2 regions of the Streptomyces sp. NPDC045998 genome follow, and region 2 is predicted to be linked to the other one. Evidence: riboswitches for the same ligand, from Rfam matches in the RefSeq annotation. Region 2 holds a riboswitch; the other holds the start of a gene.
The links. A riboswitch is a leader RNA that binds a small molecule or an ion and turns the genes downstream of it on or off. The one in region 2 is predicted to bind cobalamin.
Positions count from the first base shown of each region.

Region 1: it holds a riboswitch for cobalamin, as region 2 does, so the genes downstream of both, AC07FJ_RS19780 (energy-coupling factor ABC transporter permease) here and AC07FJ_RS11560 (ribonucleoside-diphosphate reductase subunit alpha) in region 2, are expected to answer to the same signal.

Region 1 covers NZ_JBWKLJ010000006.1:235,742-243,231, forward strand. The annotation lists gene cbiQ (cobalt ECF transporter T component CbiQ) at 1-542, opposite strand, end outside; gene AC07FJ_RS19775 (energy-coupling factor ABC transporter substrate-binding protein) at 549-917, opposite strand; gene AC07FJ_RS19780 (energy-coupling factor ABC transporter permease) at 914-1,606, opposite strand; cobalamin riboswitch at 1,637-1,844, opposite strand; gene dhaM (dihydroxyacetone kinase phosphoryl donor subunit DhaM) at 1,884-2,291, opposite strand; gene dhaL (dihydroxyacetone kinase subunit DhaL) at 2,288-2,923, opposite strand; gene dhaK (dihydroxyacetone kinase subunit DhaK) at 2,931-3,917, opposite strand; gene AC07FJ_RS19800 (hypothetical protein) at 4,220-5,962, opposite strand; gene AC07FJ_RS19805 (N-acetyltransferase family protein) at 6,200-6,667, shown strand; gene AC07FJ_RS19810 (Lsr2 family DNA-binding protein) at 6,709-7,395, shown strand.
Region 2 covers NZ_JBWKLJ010000003.1:572,576-580,065, reverse strand. The annotation lists gene AC07FJ_RS11580 (HD-GYP domain-containing protein) at 1-543, shown strand, start outside; gene AC07FJ_RS11575 (tetratricopeptide repeat protein) at 655-1,635, shown strand; gene def (peptide deformylase) at 1,706-2,338, shown strand; gene AC07FJ_RS11565 (ribonucleotide-diphosphate reductase subunit beta) at 2,395-3,408, opposite strand; gene AC07FJ_RS11560 (ribonucleoside-diphosphate reductase subunit alpha) at 3,408-5,777, opposite strand; cobalamin riboswitch at 5,917-6,039, opposite strand; gene AC07FJ_RS11555 (GNAT family N-acetyltransferase) at 6,104-6,649, opposite strand; gene mctP (monocarboxylate uptake permease MctP) at 6,726-7,490, opposite strand, start outside.

The DNA.
Region 1 (7,490 bases), on a different contig from region 2:
GACCGCCAGGCGGCCGCCCGGCTGGTCAGCCCGAGCCGCGCCGCCTGCGCCTCCCGGATCCGCCGCACGGCGTCCAGCAGCAGGAAACTGATCCGGTACATCACCAGGGCCACATCCACGACCGGCGCCGGCACCCCCGCCCGCACGAGCCGGGGCAGCACGTCCGAGACCGGCGTGGTGAACGCGAACAGCAGCACCCCGAGCGACGCCGCCGACGTCCGCAGCAGCAGCCGCCCGGCGTGCACCGGCCCGTCCGGCGCGAGCGCCACCCATCCCTCGGCCCCGCCGACCTGGAACAGCAGCGGGACCGCCCCGGTGACGCAGAAGCCCAGCGGGACGCGGAACGCGCGCCACAGCTGCCGGCGCCCGACACCCGCCGGGCCCAGCAGCACGGCGAGGGTGGCGGCGGCCACCAGCACGGCCCCCGGCCACGGCGGCAGACAGATCGCGAGGACCGTCAGACCGAAGCCGAGCACGGCCTTCTCGCACGGGTGACGGCGGCGCCAGCGACTGCTGTGCGCCGCCGCGTCGATCGGCAGCACCGGCGGTTACTCGACCGTCTCGGCGACTTCGGCCTCGTCGGCCGTCCGGGCGGCAGGTGTGGTCCGGTCCAGCGCCCGCGCCTCACCCTGCCTGCGACCGCGCCGCAGCCCGAAGTAGTACGCCAGCACGCCCGCGCCGATCGCGGCCTGCAGCGAGAAGAGCGCCGACTCGATCTCACCGGACGGCGGCTCGTACAGCGGGCTGAACCACGGTTCGTAGTCCGGCTTGTTCTCCGTGATGGCCGTCTCGGCCTGCGCGTCCGCGCCCGTGAACGGCTCCTCCTTGTGGTCGCCCATGCCCAGCGCGAGCGGGAGCACGGCGAGCGCGACGACGACGAGCAGCAGCAGCGTGTTGATCTTGGCGTTACGGCTCATCGGGCCACGGCCTCCTTCGTCGCGGGCTTCGCGGACAGGACACCGAGGCGGGCCAGGTCGCCCTTGCTGGACTGGGTCAGCAGCCGCATCACCAGCACGGTGAGCAGGCCCTCGCTCACGGCGAGGGGAAGCTGCGTGACGGCGAAGATGGAACCGAACTTCGCCAGCGCCCCGGCGAAGCCGCTCGCCGGGTCGGGGAAGGCGAGCGCGAGCTGGACGCTGGTGACGCAGTACGTGGACAGGTCGGCGACGAACGCCCCGAAGAACACGCTCACCATCAGCGGCACGCCGGAACGGCGCAGCAGCCAGTACGTCCCGAAGCCCGCCCACGGCCCGACGACCGCCATCGAGAAGGCGTTGGCGCCGAGCGTGGTGAGCCCGCCGTGCGCCAGCAGCAGCGCCTGGAAGAGGAGCGTGATGGTGCCGAGCACCGCCATGATCGGCGGCCGGAACAGGATCGCGCCCAGCCCCGTCCCCGTGGGGTGGGAGCAACTGCCCGTCACGGACGGCAGTTTCAGGGCGGACAGGACGAAGGTGAAGGCGCCGGACGCGCCGAGCAGGAGAGTCGATTCGGGATGGGCCTTGACCTCGCGGGTCAGGGCGCGGACGCCGTGGGCGACGAAGGGAGCGGCGGCGACGGTCCAGGCGACCGCGTGCACAGGGGGCAGGTACCCCTCGGCGATATGCATGATGTGGGAGACCCTCTCCAGCACCTCGTGGATGGACAACGCGCCCTGGCCGGTCTCCTGGCTGACGGGTCATGCAACGCCGCGGCTCCGCCTTCCCGGACACCACGGTCTCCCGTGGTGTTCCAGTGGCTTCCCGGGGTGGTTTCCCCGGGAGTGGAGCCGGACTTCCCGATCACAGTGGCGAGGGCCGCACCGGTACCGCACCGGTTTCCCGTACACCAAGGCCCTGCGACACTAGTGCGTTGACCAGGTACATCACAACCCGTCCCGCAATCGGTCACTCCTTGCGATAGCCGTACGCCTCCGACGCGGCCGCCACCACGGCCTCCAGGTCGCCGCCCGCCGAGGCGGTGACGACGGCCGCCACCGCGCCCTCCACGAAGGGCGCGTCGACCAGGCGCGTGCCCTCGGGGAGCTCGTCGCCCTCCGCGAGCAGCGCCTTCACCGTCAGCACGGCGCTGCCGAGGTCGACGAGGACGGCGACGCCCGCCCCGGCGTCGACCGACGCCGCCGCCTCGGTGATCAGCTCGGCGCTGGTGCCGAGACCGCCGTCCGGGGTGCCGCCCGCGGGGGCCACGGGCGCGGTCCCGCCACCGCCCGCGAGGCCCTTGGCCAGCTCGGCGACGGACGACGCGACCGCCGCGCTGTGCGAGACCAGCACGATGCCCACGGGCCCGGCGCTCATCGGGCGGCCTCCGCTTCCGCCAGCGCCGCGATCAGCAGGGCCGAGGACGCCGCGCCCGGGTCCTGGTGTCCGACGCTGCGTTCCCCGAGATAGCTGGCCCTGCCCTTGCGCGCCTGCATCGGTACGGTCCCGAGGGCACCCTCCTCGGCGGCCCGCGCGGCCGCCCCGAAGGCCTCGTCCGCCGTGCCGTCCGCCGCGGCGGCCAGCGCCTCGACGGCCGGCTCCAGCGCGTCGAGCATCGTCTTGTCACCGGCCTTCGCCCCGCCGAGCTGCGCCACCGCGGCCACGCCCGCGCGCAGCGCCTCGGCCAGCAGACCGGGCGTCACCTCGGCGGTGTCGCCCAGGGCCTTGCCGGCGCGCCGCAGCAGCGTGCCGTACAGCGGCCCCGACGCGCCGCCCACGGTCGAGATGAGCTGCCGCCCGGCGAGCATGAGCACCGCGCCGGGAGCCGCGGGCGGCTCCTTGTCCAGCACCTCGGCCACCGCCGCGAACCCGCGCCGCAGGTTGGCCCCGTGGTCGGCGTCGCCGATGGCCGCGTCCAGCTCGGTGAGCCGGTCCGCCTCGCGCTCCACGGCCGCGGCGGCGGCCGCCATCCAGCGCCGGAAGAACTCCACGTCGAGCGTCACGGTCATCACGTCCTTACATCCCCCAGCGCAGGGCGGCCGTCCGCACCGGCGCGTCCCACAGTCGCAGCAACTCCTCGTCGGCCTCGCACAGCGTGACCGAGCAGCCCGCCATGTCCAGCGACGTCACATAGTTCCCGACGAGGGTACGGGCCACCGGCACGCCGCGCTCACGCAGCACCCGGTGCACCTCGGCGTTGAACCCGTACAGCTCCAGCAGCGGTGTCGCACCCATGCCGTTGACCAGCAGCAGCACCGGCCCGCCGGGCCGCAGGTCCTCCAGGACGGCGTCGACGGCGAAGTCGGCGATCTCCCGCGACGTCATCATGGCCCGCCGCTCGCGCCCCGGCTCGCCGTGGATGCCGACGCCCAGCTCCAGCTCGCCCGGCGGCAGATCGAACGTCGGCCCGCCCTTCGCGGGCGTACTGCACGCGCTCAGTGCCACCCCGAAGCTGCGCGACGCGGCGTTCACCCGGCGCGCGATCGCCTCCACGCGCTCCAGCGGCGCACCCTCCTCGGCGGCCGCACCGGCGATCTTCTCCACGAACAGGGTGGCCCCGGTCCCGCGCCGCCCGGCCGTGTACGTACTGTCGGCCACCGCCACGTCGTCGTCCACGAGCACCTTGGCGACCTGGATGCCCTCGTCCTCGGCGAGCTCGGCCGCCATCTCGAAGTTCAGCACGTCCCCGGTGTAGTTCTTCACCACGAAGAGCACACCGCGCCCACTGTCCACGGCCGCCGCGGCCCGCACCACCTGGTCGGGCACGGGACTCGTGAACACCTCCCCCGCCGCTGCCGCCGCCAGCATCCCCACCCCGACGAACCCGGCGTGCAACGGCTCGTGCCCGGACCCGCCCCCCGACACCAGCGCCACCTTCCCCTCGACCGGGGCGTCACGCCGCACGACGATCCGGCTCTCCACGTCCACGGTCAGCTTGGGATGCGCGGCCGCGATCCCGCGCAGCGCGTCGGGGACGACGGTCTCGGGCACATTGATGAGCATCTTCAACGGTGTCTCCCAGCAAGGTCGTCGGGAAGGCTCCTGAACGGTGTCTTCGCAGGCCAGGTGCTGCTCCCCGAAGTATTGGTCTCGGCGCTCCGCGGCGGCCTGTGCTCCCTTCCGGCAGGGCCGGTACCGACGTGCCCCCGACTTTACTGATGGTGCGTCACATGCCGGTACGGGCGGTGCCGAACCACTCGGAAGCGCGACGTGGGGGTGCGGCGTGTGGCGGTCCTTCCCTCCCCGGGGGGGCCTCGCGGTGCGCGTCCTGCCGGGGCGGCTGCACCAGCCGGCCGTTCCCTACGTCACAGGCCCAGCGGCGGCAGTTCGCGGGAGGAGTCCGAAGGGCTGTCGCGCAGAGACTCCCGCAGCCCCGTGCGCAGGGAACGCTTGGCGACGACGCGCGCCTTCGGTATGTCGGCCAGGATCTCGTACCCCTCGCCGTACTGTCCGGGCAGCGCAGGCAGTCGCATCGCCGCGAGGGCGGCGTCGAGCGGGGCGCGGTCCGTGCCGGGAGCGCGCAGCGCGGCAGTGAGGAGGCGCTCGTCGGCCTTGGGGAAGGCCGCCGAGAGCGCCGCGGCGGTCTCGGCGGCCTCCTGCTGCGCCGGAATTCCCTCCGGCCCCTGCCAGAAGTGCGTCGTCAGGATCTTGCGGTCGCGCACCAGGCTCAGCCCGTACTGATCGGCGTACCGGGATACGACGAGTACGGGCCACGGCTCGCCGGTCGAGAACGACCGGGCGAGCCGTACGAGGTCGCCCTCACCGAGGAGGGCGCGGCGTAGACCGCGCCGCCCGCCACGCCCGCCGGTGTCGGGTTCCTGCGAAGGGGCGGCTTCGACGACGGTGATGCCGTTGCCGAGCGGCGCCGTGCGGTAGGTGACGCCGGTGAGCAGCACCGCCTTGGCGACCTGGGCGGCCGTCGCGGGCACCAGGGCCAGCTCCCGGCGGGCGTCGCCCGCGTCGTCGGCGGCCATCGCGGTCCGGGTCTCCGGCGAGGGCACCACACCGCCGAAGAACGGAGTGTCCTTGGCCACTTGGGCGCGCACCCCCTTACGGAAGTCCAGGAACGTCGACAGTCCACCGAGGTATGCCCACGGAAAGGCGGTGACGTGCCGCCCGATGGCCCGGAAGACGTCGAGGATCTCGGTGGCCGGCCGGCCGTCACGGATCATCGCCCAAGCGAGGTGGTTGCGGACGCGGCTCAGCTGCGGATCACCGACGGGGCCGGCCGCCGAGAGGGCGAGGGCGGCGGTGATCGCCGCGTTCACGCGGTCCTGGCCGATCGGCCCGTACTTGGTCGCCGCGTCGCCGTCCAACCGCTCGTCCAGGGCGAGCTCGGCCAGTGCCACGAGCGGCAGCGCCCGCAGCTGATGGCCCTCCGGGCTCGCGGCAGCGACGCGCTCGGCGTACGCGAACATCTCTGCGTGAGAGCCGTACCACTTGGCGGAGAGGAACTGCACGGCACGCGCGTGGGCGCCCCAGTTGTGGGGGTCTACGGCCAGGGCGTTCGCCAGGTGCTCCTCGAAGTCCTCCCGGGACGCGGCGGCCCCGGTGTCGTGTGCGAGGACGGTGACCCAGGGCGTGGGGTCTCCTTGGTTGAGGGCGACCGCCTCCTCCAGAACCGGTACGGCATCGGTGAGGAGCGCGTGGAAGCCGGCGAACTGCTCGGCCGAAACGTGCGAGGCCCGCGCCGCGGTCCGTACGGACCAGGCCCGGACGACGGCCGCCTCGGCGCGTACGAGAGCCAGGTCGCGGTCGCCGGGCTTCTGCGCGCACCAGTCTTCCAGTTGCCCGGGGCTGTCGAGCAGGACCTCCGCGAGCGCCCTGGCGGCATCGGCCCTGGCGGCCCAGTCGCCCTCCGCGCGCGTGGCCGCGAGCAGCTCCTCCGCCACGGCGTACCGGCCCTGCCTCACGGCCTCGCAAGCCGCGCGCACACGCGGGTCCGGGGCGTCGAACGTCACCTCGTCGTCGGCCGGAAGACCGGCCGCGGTGGCACCGTAGTGCCGCACCAGCCGAGGGACCCCCAGCAGACCGGGCAGACGTCCCATGGTGACTCCTCACGCGCTTGGGCAGGGATGACCGGGTCAGGGTACGGGGCCGTCGGCAGCGGTACGGACGGCGGGGCGCCCCAGGCCGGTGAGGCCTGGCGGTCGGCTCCTGGCCGATGCCGCTCGCGCGGCGGCCACGGCCATCCGCGGGGTCGACGGGACCAAGTACCGCGAACGCCGGCTGTGGCCGGACAAAATCAGTTCATCTGAGAGCCGTGCAGACGCGAGACTCGCCCCATGACCACAGACTTCACCGTGCGCCCGGCCCGACCCGCCGATGCGCGCCGCTTGGCCGAGCTGCGCTGGAGGTTCAAGCGAGAGGACCACGAAGAAGGGTCACCGGCACCACCTCCGGACGAGACCGAGCAGTGGATCCACGACCGGCTCACCGATGGCCGCTGGCTGGCCTGGGTCGCCGAGTCCGGAGGCGAGATCCGCGGCCACGTCTTCCTCTCCCTGGTCGAGAGGCTGCCGGAGCCGTACCACGACCATCTCCCGATCGGCTACGTGACGAACTTCTACGTCACGCCGTCGCAGCGGAACCAGGGGACAGGCGCGGCCCTCCTGGAGGCGCTGAAGCAGCACTGCCGCGGCGTCGGCTTCGACACCCTGATCGTCTGGCCGTCCGAGCGCAGCAGTACCCTGTGGCGACGCTCCGGCTTCCAGCCGCCGGAGGAACTGCTGGAACTCCCACTCGACGCCTGACTCGACGCCTGAAGGTCCCCTTCGATACCCGCCCTACCACCGTGACCGGCCTCAACGATCTCACGCGACTGTGCCCCCCGCCCCGCACCCCGCAGGCCATCGACTGGCGGGCCGTCGAGACCCTCCTGGGCATGAGGCTGCCGGCCGACTACAAGCAGCTGGCCTCCGCCTATGGGCCCGGGGCGTTCTGCGACTTCCTGCACCTCTACCACCCCCACGCCCCGACCCCCTGGGTCAACCTCACCGGCCCCATGCCCGCCACCCTGCGCGAACAACTGCGCAAGGACTGCAACGAGGGCGTGCATCCGGTCCCTCACGACCCCGAGCACCTGTTCGCCATCGGCGTGACCGACAACGGCGAGTATCTCTTCTGGGTCACCGGCCCCGGCGCCGACCCCGACAGCTGGCGCGTCGCCGTCAACGAGGCCCGCGGCACCCGGTGGCACACCTACGACGGCAACCTCACCGGCTTCCTCACCGACGTCCTCGGCGGACGCACCACCATCCCCCAGTTCCCCGACGGCCTGCTCGACCACGGCGTCGCCTTCCAGCCCTCACCTCAACCCGCTGAGAACACCACGACCCAGCCGTCCCGCTCTGCGACCGGAGGAGCCGTCGACACCCGAGCCGTGCGCGCATGGGCCCGCGCCAACGGCCACCAGCTGCCCGACCGCGGACGCATCCCCGCGCCGGTCATCGCCGCATACAAAGAGGCCAACGCCCAGTAGTACGCGGCCGTGCCCGGCGGCATCCTGATGGTCACCAACCCGAGGGGAACGGAGGGGCGGGTGGAACGCATAGGGCCGTACGCCGTCGTACGGGA
Region 2 (7,490 bases):
GCCGCCGTCCGCGCGACGTACCGCCAGACCATCGCCTCCCTCGCGCGTGCCACCGAGATCGCCGGGTACACGACCCCGGGACATGCCCACCGGGTGGCGGCGCTCAGCCTCGCCGTGGGGCGGGAGCTGGGCCTGTCGGAGCCCGACCTGACCGTGCTGGAGTACGCCGCGCTGATGCACGACATCGGACAGCTGTCCCTCGTAGACCCCGTACCGGAGGGGGCCACCGCCCTCCTCCCGGCCGCCGAGCAGCGGCGCATCGCCCTCCTCGGCGGGGCCGTGGTGCGCCAGACCGGCGTGCCGGCGGCCGTCGCGGTCGTCGTGGAGCGGCAGGCCGACCCGTACCGGGAGCAGCCGCCGCCCGCCCGGATCGTCCGCGCCGTCAACGCGTACGACGATCTGGCCGGGGAAACCGCCCAGGGATCCCTCACCGCCCTGGAGCAGCTGAGGCTGGGCACCGCGCGCGACTACCACCCCGCGGTGGTGGAAGCCCTGGCCAGGGTGGTGGCCCGGGGCTGCGTCACCGGTCGCGCAGCTGGGTAACCCATGGGTAATGAGCGGGCGCCCGACCCGGCATGGTTGGATGCGAACAAGAGGGTGTCCGGGGGCAGAGACCTTCAGCGAAAGCGACCGGCAGACCGGCAGGCGGGAATCGTGAGGATCTTCGGGAAGGTACGGCATCGGCCCTCCGCCTCGTGGCGGCAGGCCACCGACCGCGCGTTCACGCTGATCGGGGACGGGCGGTACGAGGACGCGGGCGCGCTGCTGACGCGGGCGGCGGACCTGGAGCCCTGGCTCTCGGAGTCCTGGTTCAACCTGGCGCTGCTGCACAAGTTCCGGCACGACTGGGAGCAGGCGCGCACGGCGGGCCTGCGGGCGGTCGCGCTCCTCGACAAGGACACCGGCGCCCCGGACTGGTGGAACGTCGGCATCGCCGCCACCGCGCTCCAGGACTGGCCGCTGGCGCGCCGCGCCTGGCAGGCGTACGGCCTGAAGGTGCCGGGGGCCGCCGCGGCGGGCGGTGAGCCGACCGGGATGGAGCTGGGCAGCGCCGCCGTACGGCTGTCGCCGGAGGGCGAGGCCGAGGTGGTGTGGGGCCGACGGCTCGACCCGGCCCGGATAGAGGTGCTCTCCATTCCGCTGCCGTCCTCGGGCCGGCGCTGGGGCGAGGTCGTGCTGCACGACGGGGTCCCCCATGGAGAGCGCACCACGTCCGCCGGGCACAGCTTCCCGGTGTTCGACGAGATCGAGCTGTGGGCGCCGTCCCCCGTACCGACCTGGGTGGTGCTCCTGGAGGCGGCGACCGAGGCCGACCGGGACGCCCTGGAACGGCTCGCGGCCGACGCCGGGTTCGCCGCCGAGGACTGGTCCTCGTCCGTACGGCTGCTGTGCCGGCCCTGCTCCGAGTCGCGGATGCCGAGCGCCGAGGGCGAGGGCGAGCACCTGGACCCGCACGACCACAGCGAGCCGGGGCACCCGGGCCCGCTCGGACACCGCTCGCCGGGCGAACTGTGGGTGCCGGAGCGCGAGTGCGGCATCGCGGCGCCCGCCGGCCTGGTCCGCGGGCTGCTGGACGGCTGGGTGGCGGACAGCCCGGACAGCCGTGAGTGGCGCGATCTCGAAGAAGTCTGCTGAGCCGGGTCGTAGGCTGTACCAGCACATCAGCATGCATGCATCGGGTACTGAGAAAGGCGCAGAGGCGGACATGGCGCAGCAGGAGACGGATCCGTACGTCGACGACGAGGGTTTCATCATCGACACGGAGGACTGCGAGGAGCGCGAGCGCGCCCACCGGGAGCGCGGCACGTCCCGCCCGATCACCGTCGTCGGGAACCCGGTGCTCCACAAGGAGTGCAAGGACGTCACCGAGTTCGACGACTCGCTGGCCCGGCTGATCGACGACATGTTCGCCAGCCAGCGGACCGCCGAGGGCGTCGGCCTGGCGGCCAATCAGATCGGTGTGGACCTGAAGGTCTTCGTCTACGACTGCCCGGACGACGAGGGCGTCCGGCACGTGGGTGTCGTCTGCAACCCCGTGCTGGAGGAGCTGCCGCCGGAGCTGCGCGTGCTCGACGACTCCAACGAGGGCTGCCTGTCCGTCCCGACGGCGTACGCCTCGCTGGCCCGGCCCGACTACGCCGTGGTGCGCGGGCAGGACGCCAAGGGCAACCCCATCAAGGTGCGCGGCACCGGGTACTTCGCCCGCTGCCTCCAGCACGAGACGGACCACCTGTACGGGTACCTGTACATCGACCGCCTGTCGAAGCGCGACCGCAAGGACGCGCTGAAGCAGATGGAGGCGGGTACGCCGCGCTACCCGGTCGTCGCCAACGACTGAGCCGCCGTACGGCTCGACGGGCCCCGCTCACCCGGTGAGCGGGGCCCGTCGGCGTCTCAGAAGTCCTCGTCGAGGTCGACCGAGCCCTCCACCGCCACCTGGTAGGCGGAGGGGCGGCGCTCGAAGAAGTTCGTGAGCTCCTGGACGCCCTGGAGCTCCATGAACGAGAACGGGTTCTCCGAGCCGTACACCGGCGCGAAGCCGAGGCGCATCAGGCGCTGGTCGGCGACGCACTCCAGGTACTGGCGCATCGACTCGGTGTTCATGCCCGGAAGGCCGTCGCCGCACAGGTCGCGACCGAACTGGAGCTCCGCCTCCACCGCTTCCCTCAGCATGTCGGTGACCTGCTGCTGGAGCTCGTCGTCGAAGAGGTCCGGCTCCTCCTTGCGGACGGTGTCGACGACCTCGAACGCGAAGTTCATGTGCATCGTCTCGTCACGGAAGACCCAGTTGGTGCCGGTCGCCAGGCCGTGCAGCAGACCGCGCGACCGGAACCAGTACACGTAGGCGAAGGCCCCGTAGAAGAACAGGCCCTCGATGCAGGCGGCGAAGCAGATCAGGTTCAGCAGGAAGCGGCGGCGGTCGGCCTTCGTCTCCAGCCGCTCGATCTTCTCGACCGAGTCCATCCACCGGAAGCAGAACTGCGCCTTCTCGCGGATGGAGGGGATGTTCTCCACGGCGGCGAAGGCGGCCGTACGGTCTTCCGGATCGGGCAGGTAGGTGTCGAGCAGCGTCAGGTAGAACTGGACGTGCACGGCCTCCTCGAACAGCTGCCGCGACAGGTACAGCCGCGCCTCGGGCGAGTTGATGTGCTTGTAGAGCGTCAGCACCAGGTTGTTCGCGACGATCGAGTCACCGGTCGCGAAGAACGCGACCAGCCGGCCGATCAGGTGCTGCTCGCCGGGCGTCAGCTTGGCGAGGTCGGCGACGTCGGAGTGGAGGTCGACCTCCTCCACGGTCCAGGTGTTCTTGATGGCGTCCCGGTAGCGCTCGTAGAAGTCCGGGTAGCGCATGGGGCGGAGAGTCAGCTCGAAGCCCGGGTCGAGAAGGTTCTTTTCGGGGGAACTCATTACTGGCAGGCCTCGCAGGACTCGGGGTTCTCAAGGGAGCAGGCGACGGCCTCGGGGTCGGCGGCCTGCTGCACGGGGATGGTGGGTGCCGCGGACGCGGCGCGGGCGATCCGGGTCGCCGGGCGCGAACGCAGGTAGTACGTCGTCTTCAGGCCCTGCTTCCAGGCGTACGCGTACATCGACGACAGCTTGCCGATGGTGGGCGTCTCCATGAACAGGTTCAGCGACTGCGACTGGTCCAGGAACGGCGTACGGGCCGCCGCCATGTCGATCAGGCCGCGCTGCGGGATCTCCCACGCCGTGCGGTACAGCGTGCGGATCTCCTCCGGCACCCAGGAGAAGCCCTGTACCGAGCCGCTGGACTCGCGCAGCGCCTCACGGGTCTGCGCGTCCCAGACGCCCAGCCGCTTCAGGTCCTCCACCAGGTACGAGTTGACCTGGAGGAACTCGCCGGACAGCGTCTCGCGCTTGAAGAGGTTGGAGACCTGCGGCTCGATGCACTCGTACACACCGGCGATCGAGGCGATGGTCGCGGTCGGCGCGATGGCGAGCAGCAGCGAGTTGCGCATGCCGACGGCGGCGACGCGCTCGCGCAGGGCCGCCCACCGCTTCGGCCAGGTGAGCTCGGTGTCGTAGTGGTCGGGGTGCAGCACACCGCGCGCGGTGCGGGTCTGCTCCCAGGCGGGCAGCGGGCCGTTGCGCTCGGCCAGGTCGGCGGAGGCCTCGTACGCCGCCAGCATGATCCGCTCGGCGATGCGCGTGGACAGGGTGCGCGCCTCGGGGGAGTCGAACGGCAGGCGCAGCTTGAAGAAGACGTCCTGGAGGCCCATCGCGCCCAGGCCGACCGGCCGCCACTTGGCGTTGGAACGCCCGGCCTGCTCGGTCGGGTAGAAGTTGATGTCCACGACCCGGTCCAGGAAGGTCACGGCGGTGCGGACGGTCGCGTCGAGCCGCTCCCAGTCGATGTCCCCGCCGTTGACGAAGGCGCCCAGGTTGACCGAGCCGAGGTTGCAGACGGCCGTCTCGCCGTCGTTCGTCACCTCGATGATCTCGGTGCAGAGGTTCGAGGAGTGGACGACCGTGCCGGGCTCGGCGGTCTGGTTGGCCGTACGGTTCGAGGCGTCCTTGAACGTCATCCAGCCGTTGCCGGTCTGGGCGAGGGTCCGCATCATCCGCCCGTACAGGTCACGGGCCGGCATGGTCTTGCGGGCCAGTCCCTTGGCCTCGGCGGCGCGGTAGGCGGCGTCGAACTCCTCGCCCCACAGGTCGACCAGCTCGGGCACGTCCGCCGGCGAGAACAGCGACCACGCGGCGTCGGCGTTGACCCGGCGCATGAACTCGTCCGGGATCCAGTGCGCGAGGTTGAGGTTGTGGGTGCGCCGGGCGTCCTCGCCGGTGTTGTCGCGCAGCTCCAGGAACTCCTCGATGTCCGCGTGCCAGGTCTCCAGGTACACGGCGGCCGCGCCCTTGCGCCGCCCGCCCTGGTTCACGGCCGCGACGGAGGCGTCGAGGGTCTTCAGGAACGGCACGATGCCGTTGGAGTGCCCGTTCGTGCCCCGGATCAGCGAGCCGCGGGCGCGGATGCGCGAGTACGACAGGCCGATGCCGCCCGCGTGCTTCGAGAGCCGCGCCACCTGGTGGTAGCGGTCGTAGATCGAGTCCAGCTCGTCCAGCGGCGAGTCCAGCAGGTAGCACGACGACATCTGCGGGTGGCGCGTACCGGAGTTGAACAGCGTGGGGGAGGAGGGCAGGTAGTCGAGGCGGCTCATCAGGCCGTACAGCGCCGCGACCTCGTCCAGCGCGCGGACGCTGTCGTCCTCGGCCAGCCCGGCCGCCACCCGGAGCAGGAAGTGCTGCGGCGTCTCGATGACCTTGCGCGTGATCGGGTGGCGCAGCAGGTAGCGGGAGTAGAGCGTCCGCAGCCCGAAGTAGCCGAACCGGTCGTCGGCCGCCGGGTCGACCAGCCCGTCCAGCCGCTCGCGGTGGACGCGGACGAAGTCGGCGGTGCGGTCGGCGATCAGCCCCTCGCGGTGCCCCACGGCGACGGAGCCGGAGAACGACGTGACCCCCTGCGAGGCCGCCTCCGCCGCGATGCCGATGGTCAGCAGCCGGGCCGCGAGCCGCGAGTACGCCGGGTCCTCGGCGATCAGCCCGGCGGCCGCCTCGGTGGCGAGCTCCCGCAGCTCCGCCTCGTCCGAGCCGGCGTGCCGGCCGCGCAGCGCGGCGGCGGCGACCCGGCCGGGGTCGGTGTCGGGGAGGTCGGCGGTCAGGTCGGTCAGGGTGCGCAGCAGGACGGTCCCGGGACCGTCGCCCGCGTCGTTCCCGTCGCTCTGGCTCGCTGACACCGGATCGGCTGGCGCGATGGTCACGTGGGGCTCTCCCTCGCTCGGCTCGGGGCCACCGGCGGCGGGGCACGGCAGAGCGGGGCGCCTCCGGCACGGGGGCGCACGTATCCGCGTCCACCGGCCCATTCCGCGAGGCCCGGACGTCTGGGCACCCGGGCCGGACGGTCCGGGCGCGCTGCCGGCAGGTGCTCGGACTCGTGGGTGCCCAAAGGCACACCAACACACCGTTGCGGGACAGTTCCGGATTCGCACCGGATTCCCCTGCGACGACAGCGAGATGAGCATACATGTGGGGGGCGGCCGCTGAGCCACCCCCCACATCTTGTGTCGGCCACCACAAGACGCGCCGGTCAGAGGTCGAGCGCGTACGTACGCAGCGTCACCCCCGGGACCGGCGTCCAGTCGCGCTCCGGGGTGCGTACGAACCCCAGCCGCTCGTACACGCGGTGCGCGGTCCGCATCGCCTGCTGGGAGGAGAGCACCACCCGGCGGCAGCCGTCCGCCGCCCGTGCCCGCTCCACGCACGCCCGGACGAGCGCCTCCCCGGCGCCGCGCCGCCGGTCCTCGCGCGCGACCGCGAGCATCCGGATCTCGGCCTCGCCGTTCCCCGCCAGCTCGGCCAGGGGCCCGCCGCCCGGGGCGAACGTCACGCCGCCCAGCAGCCGCTCGCCCCGGCCGGGCGCGCCCGGCTCCACGGCGTCCGGCTCCACGCCGCCCCGCTCCACGGCCACGAGGACCTCGGCGCCGGCGGCCCGCCCGGCCACGTCCCGCAGTTCGATCAGATACTCGTCGCTGTCGGCGAAGGCCAGCAGCCCGTCGGCGAGGTACGCCTGCGCCGTGAGCTCGCCCAGCGCCGCGTGCTCCTCCGGCCGTACCGCCCTGATGGTGATGTCCATGGGGCCAGAGTGCACAACGAAGCGGGCCGCCGCGCCTCCGTGAGGGAGGCGCGACGGCCCGTCGTACGCGGATGGGTCAGTGGCCCGAGCCCGCCGTGGCCTTGGGGAGCTCCACCTGGACGCCCGGGTCGCCCGCGTCCGCCGTGTAGTCCTCCGGCGAGGTCTCGTCGATGCCCTCCGGGGCCTTGACGGCCTTGAGGACGAAGGTGAGGACGACCACGACCAGGACGTTGAGGACGAAGGCCGTGAGGCCGATGTAGCCGATCTCGCCGATGCCGGGGATCTCGGCGGACGAGCCGCCGAAGTGCTTCTGGGTCGGGCTGGCGACGCCGTACGCGGCGGCCGTGCCGTAGACCATGCCGACCGCCCAGCCGGCGAGCAGCGCCCAGCGGTGGAACCAGCGGGTGAACAGGCCGCCCACCAGCGCCGGCAGGGTCTGGAGGATCCAGATGCCGCCCAGCAGCTGGAAGTTGATGGCGACGGTCTTGTCCATGGTGAGGACGAAGGCCAGCGCGCCCACCTTCACCAGCAGCGACACCAGCTTGGACACCTTGGTCTCCTGCTCCGGGGTGGCGTCCGGCTTCAGGAAGTCCTTGTAGATGTTGCGGGTGAAGAGGTTGGCGGCGGCGATGGACATGATGGCCGCGGGGACCAGCGCGCCGATGCCGATGGCCGCGAAGGCGACGCCCGCGAACCAGTCCGGGAACATGTTCTCGAACAGCTGCGGGATGGCCAGCTGGCCGTTCTGCACCTTCACGCCCGCCGCGATCGCCATGAAGCCGAGCAGCGCCAGCAGACCCAGCATCAGCGAGTACAGCGGCAGGATCGTGGTGTTGCGGCG